Regions from separate parts of the Neobacillus sp. YIM B06451 genome, predicted to be linked through region 1. Evidence: predicted binding sites of a transcription regulator. Region 1 holds the regulator's gene; the other holds the start of a gene.
What was found. The regulator CtsR, encoded in region 1, represses protease genes until heat stress. The targets are predictions, from matches to a motif close to ATGGTCAATAAAGGTCAAACA.
Positions count from the first base shown of each region.

Region 2: clpP (ATP-dependent Clp endopeptidase proteolytic subunit ClpP) is a predicted target of CtsR. The motif match lies at 5,963-5,983, and genes of this name have one in related genera.

Region 1 covers NZ_JAVFKJ010000019.1:83-8,264, reverse strand. Annotated here, with positions in the region: gene ispD (2-C-methyl-D-erythritol 4-phosphate cytidylyltransferase) at 1-232, opposite strand, end outside; gene RB160_RS21605 (PIN/TRAM domain-containing protein) at 291-1,373, opposite strand; gene radA (DNA repair protein RadA) at 1,494-2,873, opposite strand; gene clpC (ATP-dependent protease ATP-binding subunit ClpC) at 3,003-5,441, opposite strand; gene mcsB (protein-arginine kinase McsB) at 5,455-6,528, opposite strand; gene mcsA (protein-arginine kinase activator protein McsA) at 6,531-7,079, opposite strand; gene RB160_RS21580 (CtsR family transcriptional regulator) at 7,127-7,588, opposite strand.
Region 2 covers NZ_JAVFKJ010000017.1:17,055-25,236, forward strand. Annotated here, with positions in the region: gene tpiA (triose-phosphate isomerase) at 1-342, opposite strand, end outside; gene RB160_RS20640 (phosphoglycerate kinase) at 368-1,555, opposite strand; gene gap (type I glyceraldehyde-3-phosphate dehydrogenase) at 1,695-2,702, opposite strand; gene RB160_RS20650 (sugar-binding transcriptional regulator) at 2,788-3,819, opposite strand; gene RB160_RS20655 (glutaredoxin family protein) at 3,992-4,234, opposite strand; gene rpoN (RNA polymerase factor sigma-54) at 4,250-5,557, opposite strand; tRNA gene RB160_RS20665 (tRNA-Arg) at 5,751-5,822, opposite strand; gene clpP (ATP-dependent Clp endopeptidase proteolytic subunit ClpP) at 6,040-6,648, shown strand; gene RB160_RS20675 (DUF3221 domain-containing protein) at 7,206-7,505, opposite strand; gene RB160_RS20680 (HPr family phosphocarrier protein) at 7,641-7,898, opposite strand; gene whiA (DNA-binding protein WhiA) at 7,996-8,182, opposite strand, start outside.

The DNA of each region.
Region 1 (8,182 bases):
GGGCAAACCTGACCGGTTTTTTAATATTATACCGATGCAGAAGGCTAGCCATCTCATCTTGCTCTTCCGGATTCACCGCCAGAATCATGCCTTGGCAATTTTCATCAGCTTCAAATACCAAAAGTGTATGAATGAGGACCGGAATCCCGGCGAGTTCAAGCAAAAGCTTATTGACCCCGGCTCCCATTCGCTTCCCCCGGCCGGCTGCCGGCAGAATCACTTTATACTTCATAAGAAAAACCCCAAACGTTTATAGTAGGTTCCAATGCCCACGTATAGGCAGCATAGATTCACAATGCTTTTTCATATAGCTTTGGCTTTGCGAAAATCATCCGTCCGGCAGATGTTTGCAAAACGCTTGTAACCATGACATCAATCCGCTTGCCGATATATTCACGGCCTTCTTCGACGACAATCATCGTACCATCATCGAGATACGCAACCCCCTGATGATGCTCCTTGCCGTCCTTTATTACCTGAACACTTAGTTCTTCACCCGGCAATACAACCGGCTTGACTGCATTGGCAAGGTCGTTGATATTGAGGACCGAAACATTCTGGAACTCGCTCACCTTGTTCAGGTTAAAATCATTTGTAACCAAAATTCCGCCTGTTTTTTTCGCGAGTTTCACGAGTTTACTGTCGACTTCCTGAATATCATCAAAGTCGGTTTCACTAATTTCCACATTAATGGCAATTTCCTTTTGAATGCGGTTTAGGATGTCCAGGCCGCGCCGTCCCCTGTTCCGCTTTAACACATCCGATGAATCGGCGATATGCTGAAGTTCCTCAAGGACGAAACGGGGAATGACAATTGTTCCTTCAAGAAAGCCCGTCTGGCAAATATCAGCGATTCTTCCATCGATGATGACGCTTGTATCCAATATTTTAAGAGAATGGGAAGCAGCTTTTTCCTGCTCCTCTTCAGCCGCCTTTTTCTTCTTGCTCGAAAATAGATTCATCATTTCATCGCGCTTTTTGAAGCCGACCTGAAAGCCCAAATACCCAAAAAGAAGGGTAAGAAGAATAGGTGCCACTGTATTTAGGACAGGCACTTCAATAGCATTTAGGGCAAAACCTATCAGGAATGCGACTATTAGGCCGAAGATAAGGCCGAGACTGCCAAAAAGAACATCGGTAACCGGAACTCTCACAAGGGTATCTTCAACCCATTTAATAAAATCTATTACATACTCAATTGCCCAAAAAGTTAAAAAATAAAATATAAGTGCGCCTATAATGGCTGCCATATAGGAATTATTTAAAAATGGAATTCCGTCAGCCCCGATAATATTCAATAATGGTGGAATTAAAAAGATCCCAAGCGTTCCCCCGGTAATAAGAAAACACGCCTGAACGATTCGTTTTAACATCCCTTCACCTCCTTTTAATCATTATAAACAAAAACCCCGAAATGAAACCTTAATTACACCTACATTTTTCCGAAATGGAAGCTTTTTCTGCCAGTCCTTTCCGCCCTTTGGCAGAAAGGATTATTCTCCAAGCGCAGCCCTTAATGCTTCACTTACAGTGGAAACCCCTATCAGCTCCAAGCCTTTCGGGCCTGTCCAGCCCCCAAGGTTATTCGCGGGAAGAATGACACGCTCAAAACCAAGCTTGGCCGCTTCCTGGACCCGCTGCTCGATTCTAGATACCCGCCTGACCTCGCCTGTGAGCCCAACCTCACCTATAATGCAGTCTGTCGGCCTTGTCGGTTTATCGCGGAAACTGGATGCAATGCTCACTGCGACCGCCAAGTCTATGGCCGGTTCATCCAATTTGACGCCGCCAGCCACCTTCAAATAAGCATCCTGATTCTGGAGGAGCATCCCAACGCGTTTTTCGAGGACTGCCATTAAAAGTGGCACTCTGTTATGATCTATTCCCGTAGCCATTCTCCTCGGATTACCAAAGCTTGTCGGAGAAATGAGCGCCTGTATTTCAACAAGTACCGGCCTCGTCCCTTCCATCGATGCAACAACCGTAGAGCCTGCCGCACCGCGTGAACGTTCCTCAAGAAAAATTTCAGATGGGTTCTCGACTTCCTCAAGGCCAGCTTCCTTCATTTCAAAAATCCCCATTTCATTCGTGGAACCAAAACGGTTTTTGACAGCACGTAGAATCCGGTACGTATGGTGCCGTTCCCCTTCAAAGTAAAGTACGGTATCGACCATATGCTCCAATAATCTGGGTCCGGCGATATTGCCTTCCTTTGTGACATGGCCGACAATAAAGATGGCTATTCCCTTTGTTTTACCAATTCGCATCAGCTCTGCTGTACACTCCCTGACCTGCGAAACGCTTCCAGGCGCAGAAGTAACCTCTGGGTGAAAAACGGTCTGAATCGAATCAACGATTACGAATTCAGGAGTAGTTTGTCCGATTGTCCTGCTGATTTCCTCCAGATTGGTTTCAGAGTACACCAGAAGATTCTCTGAAGCAACTCCCAGCCTCTCTGCCCGCAACTTTGTTTGACGGAGTGATTCTTCCCCTGAGATATATAGGACTTTGTGTCCTTTATTTGCAAGTTGGGATGATACCTGAAGGAGAAGGGTCGATTTCCCGATTCCTGGATCGCCGCCTATAAGTACAAGCGAACCTTTGACAACACCGCCGCCAAGCACCCTGTTTAATTCCGTCATTTCGGTATAAATCCTTGGTTCACTAATTGTTTCAACTGCAGTGATCGGCATGGCCTTTGAGGAAACCGCCGAACCTTCGGAATGGGCAAATGCGCCTCGCCTGCCCGTCGAGGCGGGTTCTACTTCTTCGACCATTTTATTCCATTCCCCACAACCAGGACATTTTCCCATCCACTTGGGCGATTCGTATCCGCAATTCGTGCACATAAATTTCGTTTTACGTTTTGCCATCACTAGCCCACTTCCGCTTCTAATTCTTTTTTATTGCAAGGCACCGGAACGGGGAAAAAAATCAAGGAGGTGCCGCCAGATAAATAAGCGTGTACCTCCTTGATCGATGCTATCCTCAACTGCGGGAAATTACCTTACAGGATCTTTGGCCGCCGTTTTCACAGTGAACTCGCCATTATCTACATCAATTATAACATGCTGCCCGGTCAATAATGTACCTTTTAGCAGTTCTTCTGATAGACGGTCTTCAATATGCTTCTGGATGGCCCTGCGGAGCGGTCGGGCTCCATATTCAGGGTCATAGCCTTCCTGGGAAATCTTCTCCTTAGCCGAATCCGTTAACTCCAGGCTGATATCCTGCTCTTTCAGCCGCTTCACGAGCTGGTCGGACAGGAGAGTAACAATTTCCTGAAGATGTTTCCGTTCAAGTGAGTGGAAGACAATGATTTCATCAATCCTGTTAAGGAATTCAGGACGAAACGCTTTTTTGAGCTCATCCATTACCTTGCTCTTCATATCTTTGTAATCCTGTTTCCCGTCTTGGATATTAAATCCTACATATTTGTTTCTCTTCAGCGCTTCCGCACCGACGTTGGACGTCATAATTAACACGGTATTCCGGAAGTCGACTGTCCGCCCCTTTGAATCGGTCAGGCGTCCATCCTCCAATACTTGGAGCAGGATGTTGAATACATCCGGATGCGCCTTTTCAATTTCGTCGAGGAGAACAACGGAATACGGTTTCCGGCGAACCTTTTCAGTGAGCTGACCGCCTTCCTCATACCCTACATATCCTGGAGGCGAACCGACAAGCCTTGAGGTTGAGTGCTTTTCCATATATTCGGACATATCGATTCGAATCATTGCATCTTCATCACCAAACATCGCTTCCGCCAATGCCCGGGCAAGCTCGGTCTTACCTACCCCAGTTGGGCCAAGGAAAATGAATGAGCCGATTGGGCGTTTTGGATCCTTCAAACCAGCACGCGCACGTCGGACGGCTTTTGAAACAGCTATAACCGCCTCTTCCTGGCCAATGACCCGTGAATGTAGAATTTCCTCGAGATTCAATAGCTTTTGCGTTTCTGTTTGCGCGAGTTTTGAAACCGGAATCCCGGTCCAGCTTGACACTACATCCGCGATATCTTCAACGGTGACTTCACTATTTTCCTTGCCTTGCTGCTCTTTCCAGCTTTTTTTCGTTTCCTCAAGCTGTTCACGCAGGCGCTGTTCCGAATCTCTTAGGGAAGCCGCTTTTTCAAACTCCTGGCTCTGTACGGCGGCATCCTTTTCCTTCCTTACTTCTTCAAGTTTCACTTCCAGCTCCTTTAAATTAGGAGGAGTCGTGTAGGATCGGAGCCTTACCTTTGAACCGGCTTCATCAATTAAGTCTATCGCCTTATCCGGAAGGAACCTGTCAGAAATATATCGATCGGATAGCTTAACGGCAGCTTCAATCGCCTCATCTGTAATTGTCACCCTGTGATGTGCTTCATAGCGGTCGCGCAGCCCCTGGAGAATTTGGATGGACTCTTCAGCGGTCGGCTCATCGACACGGATTGGCTGGAATCGCCTTTCAAGTGCTGCATCTTTCTCAATGTATTTCCGGTATTCATCAAGTGTAGTCGCACCTATGCATTGCAGTTCTCCTCTGGCCAGCGATGGCTTCAGGATGTTAGATGCATCGATTGCACCCTCCGCGCCTCCCGCGCCGATCAAAGTATGCAATTCATCGATAAACAAAATAATATTTCCAGCCTGCCTTATTTCGTCCATTACCTTTTTTAGGCGGTCTTCAAATTCACCGCGATATTTTGTACCGGCAACAACCGTTCCCATGTCGAGAGTCATAACACGCTTATCGCGAAGGATTTCGGGTACTTCATTATTCACGATTTGCTGGGCAAGCCCTTCGGCGATGGCTGTCTTTCCAACACCAGGCTCCCCAATTAATACAGGGTTGTTTTTCGTCCTGCGGCTAAGCACTTCGATTACACGCTGAATTTCCTTGCTCCTGCCTATGACAGGGTCGAGGCTTCCTTCCCTTGCGACGACCGTCAAATCCCTTGCAAGGCTGTCTAGCGTTGGGGTATTGGCGCTGACGGAAGTACTGCCGGGATGGCCTCCGGATTCATTGCTCCCCAGAAGCTGGAGAACTTGCTGCCGCGCTTTATTAAGGCTAACACCAAGATTGTTTAGCACCCTTGCCGCAACACCTTCGCCTTCACGGATAAGGCCTAGCAGGATGTGCTCTGTACCAACGTAGGAATGGCCAAGTTTTCTAGCTTCATCCATAGAGAGTTCAATTACCTTTTTTGCCCTTGGCGTGTAATGAATAGTCTGGGGAACTTCCTGCCCTCTGCCGATAAGCGTTTCAACTTCATTTTGGATCTTTTCCGCTCCCAGGCCAAGCCCATAAAGAGCCTTAGCGGCGATCCCGTCTCCTTCACGGACGAGGCCGAGCAAAATATGTTCAGTTCCAATATTATTGTGGCCGAGGCGGATTGCCTCTTCCTGGGCCAGTGCAAGCACTTTTTGCGCCCTCTCTGTAAAACGGCCAAACATCATTGTCGTTTCCTCCTCATCTATCATTCATTTCCAGTATTAGTCGCTCCCTGATAAGCCCCGCGCGCCGAATGTCTCTTTCTTCCGGCCTCAATGGCCCGCCCGCATATTGCTGGAGGAAGCCCGGCTGCATCAAAATCATGAGTTCATTCAATATTGACCTGGAAATATTTTTTATATACCCCATATCAATTCCCAGCCTAACATCGGATAAACAACGGGCCGCCTCTTTCGTTTCAATAATCCTGCTATTTGAAAGAATTCCGAAAGACCTGAATACCCGGTCTTCCAATTGTATGCGGGATGTCTTTTCCAAAGCTTCCCTTGCGGATCTTTCTTGTTCAATCAGTTGGCTGACAACACTATTCAGGTCTTCTACAATATCTTCCTCTGATTTTCCGAGGGTAATTTGGTTGGATATTTGAAAAATATTACCGAGCGCTTCGCTGCCTTCCCCATAAATGCCCCTCACGACAAGGCCAAGTTGGTTTATTGCCGGAATAATAGCATTTATTTGCTGTGTCAAAATAAGTCCAGGGAGATGCATCATCACCGAGGCCCTAAGACCGGTCCCGACATTCGTAGGGCAGCTAGTCAAATACCCGAGGTCTTCATTAAAAGCATATTTTATATTCCCTTCCAGCCAATCATCAATCACATTTGCCGCTTCAAGCGCCTTTGTTAGCTGAAGGCCGGGGAATAGGCATTGAATCCTGATATGATCCTCTTCATTCACCATTACGCTTATATCTTCGTTCTCCGAAAGCAGGCACGCCCCGAAAGGAGAATCCTCGGCAAGGTTTGGGCTGATTAGATGTTTTTCGACGAGTACCCTTTTTTGCAGCGGCTGCAACTCCTGCATTGAAAGAAGTTCAAGCTTGCCGAATGCTGCTAGGCCAGGGCCATCCACCATTTCCTTTAATTTCGAAATAATTGCCTGCCCTTCTTCACTTGTTAAAAGCGCCGGAAATTTATATTCCTCAAGATTTCGCGCCAGCCTGATTCTTGAACTGAGAACGATATCGGCTTCCGGGCCTTCATTGTTCATCCAGGAACTGACCGCATGGTTTAGAAAATTTTCCAAAGACATATCTACTTCCCCCCTCCGGCTGTTCCTCCTATCATGTTTTCAAGCGCCCTGATTTCATCCCTGATTTCAGCCGCCTTTTCGAATTCCTCCTTGGAAATGAGCTCCTTTAGCTTCCGCTTCGACTCTTCAAGCTTTTTTCTGATATGAAGCGTTCCGCCAACCCGTTTCGGTATTTTACCGTTATGGGTCCAGTTCCCTCCGTGGAGCCTTCTTAATATTGGCTGCAGCTGGCTGGAAAACGTTTTATAACAATGTTCGCAGCCAAACCTTCCAACCTTGACAAACTGAGGAAAAGTCATTTTGCAATTGGTGCATTGAAGGACTTCCTCATGCTTAAATGCCTCCTCACCGGATTGTTGGTAGCCTTTATTAAAATTAAGAAGGCCGGCTAGCAAATTGTTAATTGAAAAACCGGGTCCTCCATTCATCATAAACATATCGCCCTTTTCCCGTGCGCAATGTTCACAAAGATGGTATTCATTTTTCTGGCCATTCAGGATTTTTGTGAAGTGCATTGTTGCCGGCCTCTTATTGCACTCTTCGCAAATCATTTTCTCACCTTCTTCATGTATATGAAGGGAAAACACGGCCCTTTTCCCTATTTATATCTTAATGTCATTAGCATCGCTTTTAGCATTCGTGCCCGTAATTCATCCCTATAGGGGAGATCGATAAACAATATTGATCTGTCAATAACACTCAGCATGATTTTTGCCTCACGTTCAGAAATTACTTTTTCATCTATCAACCGCAGAATGATCCCTTCTGCTTTGCTTTGGCTGACTTGGTCCTTAATAAGGGAAAGCACATGGTCAAGCAAGTGGGCATGGTCATTCGACTGGACTTTCATAATCCGAATGTAGCCGCCCCCACCCCGCTTACTTTCGACTAAATATCCCCGCTCAATTGTAAACCTTGTATTGATTACGTAATTAATTTGGGAAGGGACGCATTGAAATTTATCCGCTATCTCACTCCTCCTTATTTCCACAAGATCCTCTTCGCTTAACTCTAGAACCTGTTTCAAATAGTTTTCGATGATATCAGAGATATTTCTCAACTTGCCACCCCCTACTGACTTTGACTATATTTGACTTTGATTATACATGATAAGGTTATGTACTTGCAATTTTTTAATCCTTCATATTTTCTCCAATTTAAGTTCGTACGAAACCCTTAAAGGGGTTTTTAAATAAGGGGGGTTTTTTCCTCTACCCCAGATTTTAAAAACTAAACAGGGATGGCTTTTCTTTTAATATATTTTGCTTTTGCTGTCCAGAGTGTGGGCTCATGTTGGTCGGTTTTACTTTGTTATTCAGGCGGTGCGGCTAGAGGTTGTTAGCGAAGAGAGGTCGGTTTAGAGGGTGGCATTAATAGATTATTATTAACCACGGATTACTTCTGTGCTTTTATATAGGTTTAACCAAAAATTCCATAGGACGAAGAGAATATTGCGGTCGATTTCCGGTATTAGATAAGAGAGGGTATGGGAACAACTTTTTAGGTTTCGGATCCTGGCTGTCCTTTAAACGGGGTTTATGGGACAACCGAACCGGATTTCGGAGCTTGCTTGTCAATTATATGGGGTTTATCTGACAACCGTATGGGTTTTCGACTCCAGACTGTCTCTTCCTTTTGCTGACTCTTAAATATG
Region 2 (8,182 bases), on a different contig from region 1:
CAGCGTTTTCTTGTTCACCATTTCATCCGTTTCATTGAACATTTCACGGCGTTCGGAGTGGCCGAGGATTACATAAGCGACACCAAGATCCGCCAATGCCGCCGGGCTGATTTCACCTGTAAACGCCCCTTTTTCTTCGAAGTGCATGTTTTGCGCCCCAATTTTAACAGGGGAGCTGTCCGTTTCAGTGACCAATGATGATAAAAATAGTGCCGGGGCACAGATGGCCGATTCGATTTCCCCGCTGTCCGGCACGAGGCCCTTTACTTCTTCTACAAAGCTTTTTGCTTCCGATAACGTCTTGTGCATTTTCCAGTTTCCCGCGATAATCGGTTTACGCATTCCGGCACGTCCTTTCTTTCCTGTTTTATTCCTTATGGTTCAGCGCGGATACGCCCGGAAGGTCTTTTCCTTCCATAAATTCAAGGGAAGCCCCGCCTCCAGTTGAAATATGGCTCATTTTATCTGCCAGGTTGAACTTTTCAACCGCCGCAGCAGAATCACCGCCGCCGATGACCGAATATGTAGATTCGGATTCAGCAAGTGCCTCGGCAACTGCTTTTGTTCCGTTTGCAAATTTATCAAATTCAAACACACCCATCGGGCCATTCCAGATAACAAGCTTTGAATTCTGGATTACATCCCTGTAAAGCTCCGCGGTTTTCGGGCCGATATCGAGCGCTTCCCAGTCAGCAGGGATTTCCTCGATTCCGACGACTTTAGAATTGGCATCCGGAGAAAAGTCATCCGCGATGACAACATCGACTGGCATATGGAAGGAGACGCCTTTTTCCTTCGCTTTTTCTATGAACGAATTAGCTAAATCGATTTTATCCTCTTCAAGAAGGGATTTGCCGATTTCATGGCCCTTTGCCTTTACAAAGGTGTAAGCGAGGCCTCCGCCAATGATCAAATGGTCGACTTTTTCAAGAAGGTTTTCGATTACACCAATTTTATCCTTGACCTTCGCGCCGCCAATAATGGCTGTAAATGGGCGTTCAGGGTTGGAAAGTGCTTTTCCGAGAACCTCAAGCTCTTTCTCCATTAAAAATCCGGCCACAGCTGGAAGATGATGTGCGATGCCCTCGGTCGATGCATGCGCCCTGTGGGCCGCGCCAAACGCGTCATTCACATAAATATCGGCAAGTGCGGCAAATTCCTTTGCGAGTTCCGAATCATTTTTTTCCTCGCCGGGATAAAAACGGACGTTTTCCAAAAGGAGCACATCGCCATCAGCCATGCCGCTAATTTGCGCCTTTACCGTGTCACCATAGGCCTCTTCAGCTTTCAGGACATTCTTCCCAAGCAGCTCGCCAAGGCGGTCGCCAACTGGAGCAAGGCGCATTTCTTCGACAACCTTGCCTTTCGGACGGCCAAAATGGCTTGCAAGGATGACCTTGGCTCCTTGATCGATTAAATACTGGATGGTTGGCAGTGCAGCGCGGATTCTAGTTTCATCCGTAATTTTACCGTCCTGCATCGGGACGTTGAAATCGACCCGGCAGAAAACGCGCTTTCCTTTTACATCTACATCCTTCAACGTCTTCTTGTTCATGGAATCCCTCCTGGAACATCGAATTTTTTCGATTTTGCCATTAAAAAAGGAGAGGGGAATCCTCCCCGCTCCCCGTTAAAAGCCAATTTCATTATAGTTGTTTTTTTAAAAGTTAGCCAATTTTACCAATAAGTATGGATTAAACGCCTTTTTCAGCAATATATTCGCACAGGTCAACTACTCGGTTTGAGTAGGCGTATTCGTTGTCGTACCAGGAAAGGACTTTCACCAAATTGCCTTCAAGGACCATTGTGGACAGGCCATCAACAATGGAAGATTCGGTGCTGCCGTTATAGTCAGAAGAGACAAGCGGAAGATCTGTATACTTAAGAATTCCCTTCAGCGGGCCTTCAGCCGCTTCTTTCAGTGCCTGATTCACTTCTTCAGCCGTTACGTTTTTCTCAAGCTCCGCAACAAGGTCAACAACGGATACGTTAGGAGTTGGAACACGCATCGCCATACCGTTCAGCTTACCTTTCAATTCAGGAAGGACAAGGGCAACCGCTTTTGCAGCACCAGTTGTTGTAGGAATGATGTTTTCAGCTGCTGCACGTGCGCGGCGGTAGTCTTTATGCGGCAAATCAAGGATTTGCTGGTCATTTGTATAAGAATGGACAGTCGTCATCATGCCGCGCTTAATGCCGAAGTTGTCGTTAAGTACTTTTGCAAAAGGTGCAAGGCAGTTTGTTGTACAAGATGCATTCGAGATCACATGGTGGTTTGCTGCCTCGTACTTGTCATGGTTAACACCCATTACGATTGTGATATCTTCATCGGAAGCCGGGGCAGAAATAATAACTTTCTTGGCACCTGCTTCAAGATGTTTCGCAGCGTCAGCACGCTTTGTAAAGCGGCCTGTTGATTCAACAACCACTTCAACGCCAAGGTCTCCCCATCCAAGCTGCGCAGGGTCACGCTCAGCCAGAACTTTAACAGTTTTTCCGCCAACAACAAGATTGGATCCGTCAACTGTCACATCTGCTGAAAGTGTTCCATGAACGGTGTCATATTTCAAAAGGTGGGCAAGCATATTTGCATCTGTAAGGTCATTTACTGCTACGATTTCAATGTTCGGATTGTCAAGAGCAGCGCGGAAAACATTTCGTCCAATACGTCCAAAACCGTTAATACCAACTTTTAATGCCATGATTAGTTCCTCCTTTGATTCGGTAAGGCTTAAAATTTTATATCAAAGGGTAAATACCCTTTTAATAACATGTGTCCAGTTTTGATTAGATTGCATTGCTTCTTAGTATTAGTTTGGCTGCCCCTTCGTCGGTTATGAGGATTGTTTGGGGCGGCGCTATTTTTAAATACGATTGAATGGCTTTGGCTTTTGAGCTCCCTCCCGCAACAGCAAGGACTTTTGGGATGCCCGCCAGGTCGCCAAGCTGTAAGCCGATAGTCATTACTTTATGGACAATGTCACCCTGTTCATTAAAATAATAGCCAAATGCCTCAGCAACAGCTTTGGTTTGAATGATTTTTTCCATATCAGGTTGTGGGGTTTTGCGCCGAGTAGCCATTGTAATAGCATCCCCTATCCCATGGAGCACAATTCCGGCCGATTTAATCTGGGACAACACTTCATGCACTCCGGGTTCCTTAATAAAAGATTCGTAAATATCCATACTCACCTGTTCGGGAACGTAAAAGACTCGATGGCGGGATTTTGTATTGGCAGCCATAATGGCGCAAATCGTATTCGCCTGGTTTTGGACATCCTCGCCTATTCCGCCTCGGGCAGGAACGAACAACAAATCTTCCTTCCCAAGGCCCGGGCCCAGTTCCTCGGCTACTGCCGCCATAGTAGATCCACCTGTGACCGCGATGATATTTTTTCCGTCAATCAGCTTTTTCATCCTGTTCGCGGTCGCCCGCCCCAATTCCTTTTTGGCAAGGGGCGATTGGTCGCTATCTCCGGGTACGATGATAACGTTCCGGATGCCAAGGCGATGCTTCAATTCCAGCTCCATTACGTCTATACCCTTTAGCTCCCGCATTAAGCCATCAAGATCTTCCAGGAGATTTTTTCCTCCTTCTGAAAGCATCAGGCCCAACGGTTGCGAAACAATCAGGTTCTGTTCCTTCAGAAAGTCGGTCTCTGTCCGCAGAACCCTCTCCGTATAGCCAAGATTTGCGGCAAGGGTCCTTCTTCCCACTGGCTGCAAAAAATTGATTGTCCGAAGAATGGAATACCTTTCCTGCATAACGTCGAGAAGGTCCGGCAATAATCTTTTTTGGATATCTAATAACGAGTGCATGAGTCGCAACTCCTTCTTGCAAATTAGCGAGACATAACTGAACCTTTCCCAAGGCGCTGGGACGTTTTCTGTCCCGCTATGACAAATTATGTCCCACCTGTCGCAAAAAAAATCACCCTGTTCGCACTTATTTTAACAGGAGTGATTTTCACATTCAACTAATATGATTGGATTATCTATTTTTAATATACGAAACTAAATACTGCTTATCAATGCTTCCGTATCCAGCTTCGATTCCATCAACCAGGATGACCGGTATCATCAGCCCATATTCCTCAGTCAACTTGTCGCTGGACGCAATATCGATTTCCTCTAGCTCAAATGCGATAGACTCACGGATTTCAAGCAAATCCTCCTTCGCCTTTTCGCAAAGCGGGCAGCGGCTCCTAGTATAGAAGGTAACTTTCGGTTTCAATTCAATCATCCTTTATTAAAATCGTTTCCGCTTTGAAGAAGAGGCGATTCCCAGTTGTTCCCGATACTTGGCCACAGTCCTTCTCGAAATGACAAGCCCCTCGTTCTTCTTTAGCATATTGGTGATCTCCTGGTCTGAAACTGGCTGCCTCTTGTCCTCATGCCCGATAATCGCGGCGATCAATTTTTTCACCTGGTCCGAGGATGCACTGCTGTCCGAGACAGTACCGATTCCGGAGGAGAAAAACGACTTCAGTTCAAAGGTGCCAAATGGCGTCCCAAGGTATTTTTCACGGACTGCCCGGCTGACGGTCGATTCATGGATATCCAGGCAATCGGCAACTTCCTTCATTGTAAGCGGCATCAGCTGCCCCTTCGCCTCCGCAAAAAAGTACGGCTGTTTTTCAATAATTTTCCCAGCCACTTTTAAAAGTGTATCGTTCCGTTGCCTGATACTTTTTGCAAGCCATTGGTAATCCTGGTATTTTTCCTGCAGGAATTTGATTGCCTGCTCATCGCCGCTAGACGTCAGTGAATGGTACATATCGTCGTTAAAGCCGATTGCCGGAAGATTCCCTTCAACAAGATGGACGCGCCATTGCCCATTCACGCAATCCGCCACCACGTCGGGTACAAGATAAGCTGCTCTTTCCTGGTGAAAATCTGCTCCTGGCCTTGGGTTTAACTTTTGCAATAGGTCATATATTTCCTGTATTTCCTTAGGGCTCACCTTTAATTCCTTCGCAAGCTTCTTCCACTTTTTTTCCGCAAATTCGGAAAAAAATCCTTTTACGATCACATGAGCCAAAGGAGACCCTTGACCATTTCGATCAAGTTGAAGGAGGAGGCATTCCTGCAGGTTTCGTGCGCCTATTCCTGGCGGGTCCAACTCCTGAATTTCCCGCAGGCACTCTTCCACTTTTGCTGGGCTTGCATTCGAAATGACAGCGATTTCATTTATATCTCCGCGGAAATAACCATTTTCATCTATATTCAATATTACCTGACGTAAAAGTTTTTGTTCATCTTTTGGAAAATGCCCGGGCTTCAGCTGGGAAAGAAGATGTTCCTCAAGCGTCGTCCCCGTCTCTGATGCAATTCCATTTATATCGTTTTCTTTTTTTCTGTAGGTTGTTTTCCTTGAACGGCCTTTTGACTGCCCGGAAGGCATGACTTCAAGCAGGGGATTTTCAAGCGCCCTTGCTTCCAGAAAGCTCGCCAGCTCCTGGGCACTGTATTGGAGCAGGGCAATTGCCTGGGACAATTCCTGCGTCATTGACAATCTTGTCTGCTGCTGTTGCAAAAGTCCAATCCTCATGTTCATCTGCTTACCCCCCGCCTTCTATTTTACATGAAAATCGGCGGTTTGGGTTATAGACAGAAAAACTTGGCAAGGTTTTTGGGAAAAGAATTGTCTTCGCTCCCCTGGGCCGGTGGTACGTAATGCGATAGCGAGGAAATTTCACAAAAAAAATCAACGGCCCGAGTCAGGAACCGTTGATTTTTTTAAAAAGTAGCGCCCTCGTCAGGACTCGAACCCGAATTTCAAGAACCGGAATCTTGCGTGCTATCCGTTGCACCACGAGGGCATATTTTTGCATCACAATTTCATATTATAGGGGAAACCGTTCATCTTTGCAAGTGTAGATTATGTTTAAAATGGGCAACGTTGGGTAAGATGGCTAACATGGAAAAAAGTTCGATCAATAACCTTACTGGCTGAGCGATTCGTTTGACCTTTATTGACCATCATTGTATGATACTTACATAAGGAAATCTTAAAATGTTTCTTAAGGAGGCAGTCTTATGAATTTGATCCCTACAGTCATTGAACAAACAAATCGGGGCGAGCGAGCATATGATATATATTCACGCCTTTTAAAAGACCGGATTATCATGCTTGGGAGCGGAATTGACGACCATGTTGCCAACTCGATCGTCGCCCAGCTCCTGTTCCTAGAGGCGGAAAACCCTGAAAAGGACATCTCCATCTACATCAACTCCCCAGGCGGAAGCATCACGGCCGGGATGGCCATTTACGATACGATGCAGTTCATCAAGCCGGATGTCCAAACCATCTGCATCGGCATGGCGGCATCCATGGGTGCATTCCTTCTTGCAGCCGGAACAAAAGGCAAGCGTTACGCCCTTCCGAATGCTGAAGTAATGATTCACCAGCCGCTTGGAGGCGCACAAGGCCAGGCAACCGAAATCGAAATCGCCGCAAAACGGATCCTGTTCCTTCGTGAAAAGCTGAACACTATCCTTTCCGAGCGCACTGGCCAGCCGCTTGAAGTAATTGCAAGGGATACAGACCGCGACAACTTCATGACTGCTGAGCGTGCGAAAGAATACGGCCTCGTCGATCATATCATCACTCGTAATATTGTTGAAGAGAAAAAAGATAAGCAATAATAGTTGGCGATTCAGCCCGTTTCCATTTGGAGGCGGGCTGTTTTGGTGTGGGCTGGGTGTAAGTCCCTTCAAAAAAGACCGTTTCACCTCGCTACTAAGTTCGAAACGGTCTTTAGAACCCATGTAAAGACCGTTTCACCTCTCGGCTAAGCTCGAAACGGTCTTTAGAGCCCACGTAAAGACCGTTTCACCTCTCGGCTCAGCTCGAAACGGTCTTTAGAACCCACGTAAAGACCGGTTCACCTCTGGGCTAAGCTCGAAACGGTCTTTAGAGCCCACGTAAAGACCGTTTCACCTCTCGGCTCAGCTCGAAACGGTCTTTAGAACCCACGTAAAGACCGGTTCACCTCTGGGCTAAGCTCGAAACGGTCTTTAGAGCCCACGTAAAGACCGTTTCACCTCTCGGCTCAGCTCGAAACGGTCTTTAGAACCCACGTAAAGACCGTTTCACCTCTTGGCTAAGCTCGAAACGGTCTTTACAACCATCATTTAAGGATGAATCAACGCCGACCCTTTATCAAGAACCCAATTTCACTAATACTACCTTTCAGCAGCTTCTACTTTACAATTTCAACATTTAGCGCCTTTGCCTGTGCTGGAAGCGATGTATCAATTCCACCGTCAACCCAGACAACGACTTCCTTCCCTTTACTGTAGCGATCAATTTTCCCATGGATGGAAAGCGTAACCCATACGAGACCTACATCTCCATCCTCAATTAAAATTCGGTTTTCATCACTATCTACTTCTTGAATTACTCCTTTTAAATCGAACTGGCCTTTAGCTGCTTCTTTACTGTCATTACAGCCTGCTAAAATCAAAAATACAACAATAATCGAAACCATCCTTATCCTCAAGGCGGGTGCTCCTTTCTCCGCTTTTAAGAATTAGACGTCCTTAATCACCTTTCAATTACACCCCGGGCTGCCACCATCACATATCCATAAAAAAACGGATTCGTTCACCTCTGAACGAATCCGCTTTCAAAAAATTCAATCTTCTTTCGAAACATACTGTGTGAGAGCTTCGACGGCGGCGTTATCATCGGGGCCATCGGCCGCAATGGTGATAACCGCTCCCGAGCCGACAGCCAGGCTCATTAGGCCCATAATGCTCTTTGCATTCACTTTCTTGCCGTCCTTCAGTAAAAAGACATCCGCTGAAAAACGGTTAGCCTCCTGTACGAACTGGGCAGCCGGCCGCGCCTGGAGGCCGGTTTTCAATTTTACTTCCACTTCTTTTTCTACCATCATTCTTCCTCCTCTATATCTCTTTTACGGCAGCTGCCTGTTGCTGTTACCCTTCCCAATTAAACTCCATGCGAAACACCTTCCGCATCGTTGGCTGTTATTTCGGCGCCTGTTCAGCTGCCCTTAGTTTCTCGGCGATTTCATCGATTTTGCGAAGGCGGTGGTTGATGCCCGATTTGCTGATGGTCCCTCCGGAAACCATTTCACCAAGCTCCTTTAGTGTCACATCCTGGTAAGCCACTCTCAATTCCGCTATTTCCCGAAGCCTTCCTGGCAAAACTTCA